One region of the Lysinibacillus sp. NPDC056232 genome, then DNA from elsewhere that is predicted to be linked to it. Evidence: riboswitches for the same ligand, from Rfam matches in the RefSeq annotation. Region 1 holds a riboswitch; the other holds the start of a gene.

Region 1 (3,214 bases):
TACTTTATAGTTCGAGTGGCTTTTTTAGTGCAGTGCCTGGTGTATTTTTAATTGGGTTTGCTGTAACGTTTGCAAATACAGGGTACTTGACTTTCTACCAAAATCATGTTCCTGTGGGGATGATGGGAAGATTCGGAAGCATCTTTAGTGTCATTGAAGCAGGTTTCATTGTTGCTTTAACGGTTTTAATAGGTTTAGCAGCTGAATTAACTTCGATCCGTCCTGTGGGGTTAATAGGTTCATTTGCCTTCTTCTTATTAGGGTTATTGGCATTAAAAACTGTATCAGGTGCTAAACGGCAGGAATATTTTTATAAAGGTGCTTCTTCTTTAAACAGATAATTATAAAAAGGTTTGAATCACACTTTACTATGTTGTGTACTTTATTGTGAGTGGAGTTTTCTGTCAGTTTTGAAAAGGGAAGAAGTGCTGAATTAAGGTATTAGGAAAATTATTAAAATCGTATAAAGGGGGTCGAATAAATGAAATACATTGAATCCGAAAAGGTCACTGAAGAAGAAAAAGAACATATTTTTCAAGAGTTATTAAAATACAATCTTGATAACATTGAAGATAAGGTAGTAAAAGATATTGGTCTTTTTATAGAAGATGAAGAAGGAAATAGAGTTGCGGGGTTGATTGGTGATACACATGGAAATTGGTTTTAAAAATAGTGAAGATGTGACACTCAGCAAAGTAACACGAACAAAGAAGAAATTTGAAGCAGTGGGGAAATGCCCATTATGTGGTCATAGCGTGATTGAAGGACAAAAAGGCTTCGGCTGCAGTAACTGGAAAAAGGGCTGTAAATTTGTCATCTGGAAAAACGATAAATTTTTAGCCACGATGAAGAAGAAGCCTACCAAAACAATGGTGAAGAAATTGCTAGCCGATGGAACGGTATTGGTAAAAGGCTTAACAAGTAAAAAAGGTTCTAAATTCGATGCTCAATTAAAATATGAAAAAAATACAGACAACGAATATTTTAGTTGAAAGATGGAATTTGAAAAATAAGGATATAAATTAAGCATTTATGAATCTTTCTGAATTAATTTTCACTACCCTTTTAAAAAGAAAATCCTTTGTATTTTTATAATTTCCATTTATAAAAATAGATAACCAAAAAAACGGAATGAAAGATTTGTTAGTAGATTATGTAGAGTGTTACCCTCACTGATATTGAATATCGAGAAGAAAGAGATTACTAATAGCGTACTATGAGGAATTTGTATAGTAAGGTAAGATAAATTATTATCTAAATTTATTTTATTTTTCTAATAGTAATTAATGTTTAATGGTTCTATTTTCTAGCTATTAATATCTCGTTTATTACTATTTTTGCTTTAATGTAATATATAATATAATTGCTATCTGGAAAATATTCTGATATTGTTCCTCTTATAACTTAATAATTTTTGTTGGTGCGAATGACATTGTTCGTTTGCTTAAAAGGGAAATCGGTGCAAATCCGATGCTGTCCCGCAACTGTAATGGAGAGTCTATACAATATGTCACTGTAGCGAGCTATGGGAAGGCGTATAGATGATGAACCTAAGCCAGGAGACCTGCCAATAAAAGCAACAAACTTACATAGAACCACGAGGATGGTTGTAGTGACTGGGAAGAGACGCCCTTTATTTAACTATGACATCCTCTTGTAGACAAGGGGATTTTTTTTATGCCCTTTGCTTTAAGAGAGGAGAGCGTTTTGAAGAATCCAACAACTAGAAAAATCAACCTACTCTTATTAGTGTTGACTGGTGTCGTTCTAATATCCCTGACGTTAGCGATAATGGTAGGCTCAGTGTCTATTACACCTAGTATTGTATGGCGTATTATTTTGTCGCATATCCCGTTCAATCCACTTGGCATTACAGAAGATTGGAGTCGTTCGCAGGAAATCATCATCTGGCAAATTCGTACTCCCCGCGTAGTACTTGCCATAATAGTCGGAGCGGGTCTTGCAATTTCGGGAGCTGCTATACAAGCTTTAGTTCGCAACTCAATCGCAGACCCATATATTTTAGGTGTATCTTCCGGTGCATCTGTCGGGGCGACGTCTGTTATTTTACTTGGCGCTTTTTCATTTTTAGGTATGTATGCGCTATCACTTGCGGCTTTTATAGGTGCGACGATTGCAGTACTAATCGTGTTTTTCTTAGCACGAGTTGAGGGGCGAATTTCAGTTATTCGACTATTATTAGCCGGAATTGCCGTGTCACTAGTTTTGTCAGCAATGACGAATTTTATGCTGATGATGGCGAAAGAAGAGGGCGGCATAAAAGCAGTGATGTATTGGATGATGGGAAGTCTGGCTGGAGCGAAATGGGTAAATTTAATGATTCCGTTCGTTGTTTTGACGGTCGTCTACGTAATTTTACGTCTTCATGCACGTCATTTGAATTTACTTTTACTAGGCGAAGAATCTGCTGTTACGCTGGGGGTTAATTTAGAGAAATTTCGATTGCTACTAATTCTATTAATTTCCCTATTAACAGGTGTCCTAGTTGCTGTAAGTGGTGCAATTGGCTTTATAGGCCTGATTATTCCACATATCGTACGCATGATTGTCGGCTCAAATTATAAGTTTGTACTGCCAGTCAGTGCATTAATTGGTGCGATATTTTTAATATGGGCTGATGCAGCTGCGCGCATTGTGATTGCACCTGAGGAAATGCCGATTGGAATTATTACTGCTTTATGCGGATGCCCATTTTTCATATGGATGTTGCGTAAGCAAATGTATTCTTTCGGGGAGGAAAATTAGATGGTATACGTAGCAAAAAACCTTACTTTTGCCGTGCAGCAGGTGAAAATATTAAACAATGTTTCTGTACATATTCAAGAACGCGAGTTTGTGGGCATAATTGGTCCTAATGGCAGTGGGAAATCGACCCTATTAAAAAATATGTACCGTATGCTACAACCTCAAGAGGGAGAAGTATTTTTATTTAATGAAAATATTTACAAGCAATCTTCAAAGGAGATAGCAAAGCAACTAGCCGTCGTAGGGCAGGAAACACCAGTGCTTTTTGAGTTCACTGTTAAGGACCTTGTTGCAATGGGACGTACACCGCATAAAAGGCTTATGGAAGTGGATACAAAAGAAGATCTAGCTATTGTCGAGGAATCGATGCAGCAAGCAGGCGTACTGCATTTAAGTGAACGTACTTTTAGTTCATTATCTGGTGGTGAGAAAAAACGAGTCGTTGTTG
Region 2 (3,214 bases), on a different contig from region 1:
CCTAATATCATTTTTGTTTCAGGATTTTCATCAATAGTTTTACGAATAGAACGTAATCCTAAAATAATAAATGGAATCGATAAGACCCACCAAAAAATCGCCCATTCGATTGGCAAAAAGCCCTCCATAATATGCATCGCAAATGCACGATTTGGCACGAATAAAAATGCCAATAAGAAATAACTAAGCTTCCAACCTGAGAATTTCAAATATCTCTCCTCCTCACATTAAAATTTTTCGAATTAGTATGCGAACTAAACAATTTCGCCTTGGCGTAATTGCGTCAGGATTTTGAATTGTGCCAGCACATTTCATTCCTTTGAAAATCCGTGACATCCGCCGGAGGCTTTATTTTCATTCAGTAGATGTTTTGACCAAGCCGGAACCATATCTGTACTCATCTGCCACCTTGAGATGGGGTCTCTTTTGAATGAAAATAAAAAACACTTCTCCGTTTGTGGAAAAGTGCATAGCTAAAAATGCAAATAAAATTCTAATCTGCTCAGCCGCACACCTATCCTCGTAGGTTGAAACGATCACATATTTTTCGGCAGGTCTCCTGGCTTTAGTTCAACGTTTTATAGGCCTTCCCATCCTTTGGACAGTGACGTTCTCTATAAAACTCCCTAGTACAGTGGCGGGACCGCGCCGGACTTGAACCGGCTTCCCTTTTAAGCGAAATGATGAACAATTCGCACCGAAAAAAGATGAAGTTGTGAGATTTCACGACAAAGTGTAACATGATTTTCCATATATATGCTATACTTTTTATGAAAAAATTTTAAATTGAGATTCTATGTCGAAAATTCTGATAAATAGATAAAGATTTCACATATTGCTATGAAATATTAAAAAAATTGTCACAAATTAAAAAAGAAATATTGAATTTTTTAAATAATAAGATATGATAGAAACAGTTTTCTATTACATTAAACTTCTTTCAGCAGAAGTCTCCCACCTCTATAGGTAGTGAGATGAATGCAGATTTAAGTTACTTTTCAGCGGGTTCCAAACACCTGCTGAAAGAAGTTAAAGCCTCCGGCGGATGTCACGGAATCGGAAATAAGTTCTTTGTGCAAGCACAAAGCCGATTCCGGACGCAATTATGCCGAGGCATAATTGATATAATATAAATTCATATAAAACATCCATAAGTGCTTGAATATTTTCAAGATAATAGGGAAATCGGTGAGAATCCGATACAGCCCCCGCTACTGTAATAGCTGATGAAATCGCGGATGCCACTAGTGAAAACTAGGAAGGCGCGAAAGTAAAAGGAAGCTTAAGTCAGGAAACCTGCTTATGTGATAATGCATGCAAACTTTTCGGAGGGAGAAGTTGAAGCGAGAGCGAGTACCCGTATATTCGTTTTTATTTGGCTTCTACTAAACCTTTACTCTTCGACTAGAGTAAAGGTTTTTCTTTTTCCTAAAAGCAAATGAGGGGAGAACAACTATGACAACTTGGAATTTAGAGGGGATGAAAACACATCTTTTTATATGCAATGGTAGTAGTTGTATGAAAAAAGATGCTGAAGATATTACACAGGCAATTCGTGATGAAATACGGTTGCTAGCGCTTGATCAGGAAATACATACAACAAGGACCCGCTGTAATGGTAGGTGTAAGGATGCTTGTGTTGTCATCGCTTATCCTCAGGGGAATTGGTACCGTGTGTCGACAACGGAGCATGCGAAGGCACTCGTACAAGATTTAAATCATGAATCGTTACATAATGAGCATGTTTTTACATTGCGTGAAGGTTTGTTGCAGCGTACAGCGCAAACAACAGCCATTAAAGGTATTGAAAAGGAGAAAGAGGGGTAACAAAATGGCTCAAAAAGGTAAGATTTTCGTAGTTGGCTTTGGCCCTGGAGACTTTAAACATATTACGACTCGTGCTGTGGAAGCACTACAACAAAGTCATATGATTATAGGCTATAAAACTTATGTTGAACTGATTCAGGATTTAGTTAGTGCAAAGTCGATTATTAGTACTGGTATGACAGAGGAAGTTTCACGTGCTCAAGAAGCGGTGCGTCAAGCAGAGGCTGGAAGTATCGTATCGGTCATTTCCAGTGGGGATGCCGGGGTTTATGGAATGGCAGGATTAGTGTATGAGGTATTAATCGAGCTAGGCTGGACAGAAGCAACTGGTATCGAGGTAGAAATTGTTCCAGGTATTTCAGCTATTAATTCATGTGCCAGTTTACTAGGTGCTCCCATTATGCATGACGCCTGTACCATTAGTTTAAGTGACCACTTAACACCTTGGAATTTAATTGCAAAACGAGTAGAAGCGGCAGCAATGGCGGATTTTGTTATTGCTCTTTATAACCCGAAAAGTGGACGTCGTACGAGACAAATCGTAGAAGCACAACGAATTTTATTAGAATATCGTTCGCCAGATACACCGGTTGGACTTGTGAAAAGCGCATATCGAGAACGACAAGAAATTACGATGACAACTTTAGCAGAAATGCTTGAACATGATATCGGCATGTTAACAACTGTTATTATCGGGAATTCAACAACATTCTTCTACGACAATAAAATGATTACGCCACGGGGTTATCAGCGCAAATATACACTTGGTGAAGAAAAACAGCCGTTACGACCACATCAACGACTGAAGGAAGAAAATGAACCGTGGGCCATGAATCAAGAAACAGGCTCTGCGCGTAATGATTTTGCGACAGATCCCAATGCCAATCGTATAAAACCCAGTTTAGCTATAACACCTGAACCAAAGCCTAAAAAATCATCACTTGAATTGGCGACAGCAGCTCTGGCAATGGTGAAGGGAACGAGCGCTGTGAAAAGTTCACCTAAGTTTGTTCAACAAAAAATCGAATCCATTTTTGAATTAGCTGTAAGTCCAGGGGTAGCCAATAAATTCTTTACTCCTCAACAAATGATGACGTTAGCTGAGGTCGTTGGTGAGGAAGGGACGATGGAGTATACACCAGACCATCAAATTCATTTGAAAATTCCAACGTCTGAGCCTGAAGAAATTACAGCAAAGCTTCGTAAAGTGGGCTTTTTACTAACACCAATTGGTGAGGTACTTTCGTTAAAGGCTTGTGATTTCTGTTACGGAGAAAAAACCGATTCGATTCCATATGCAGAAGAGATTCAAGAAAAGCTTGGTGGTATGGCGTTACCGAAAACTTTAAATATTGGCTTTAATGGCTGTGGTATGGCGTGTTATCGA

The links. Region 1 has a riboswitch for cobalamin ahead of ACFCYJ_RS18620 (FecCD family ABC transporter permease). Riboswitches for the same ligand answer to the same signal wherever they lie in the genome.
Region 2: another riboswitch for cobalamin. It lies ahead of ACFCYJ_RS03445 ((2Fe-2S) ferredoxin domain-containing protein); the one in region 1 lies ahead of ACFCYJ_RS18620 (FecCD family ABC transporter permease).

What each region holds. Positions count from the first base shown of each region.
Region 1 covers NZ_JBHJTF010000027.1:57,244-60,457, forward strand. The annotation lists gene ACFCYJ_RS18605 (MFS transporter) at 1-341, shown strand, start outside; gene ACFCYJ_RS18610 (hypothetical protein) at 482-667, shown strand; partial or broken gene ACFCYJ_RS18615 (topoisomerase C-terminal repeat-containing protein) at 666-992, shown strand; cobalamin riboswitch at 1,402-1,586, shown strand; gene ACFCYJ_RS18620 (FecCD family ABC transporter permease) at 1,708-2,766, shown strand; gene ACFCYJ_RS18625 (ABC transporter ATP-binding protein) at 2,767-3,214, shown strand, end outside.
Region 2 covers NZ_JBHJTF010000003.1:40,413-43,626, forward strand. The annotation lists gene ACFCYJ_RS03440 (energy-coupling factor ABC transporter permease) at 1-209, opposite strand, end outside; cobalamin riboswitch at 533-717, opposite strand; cobalamin riboswitch at 1,136-1,318, shown strand; gene ACFCYJ_RS03445 ((2Fe-2S) ferredoxin domain-containing protein) at 1,456-1,827, shown strand; gene cobJ (precorrin-3B C(17)-methyltransferase) at 1,832-3,214, shown strand, end outside.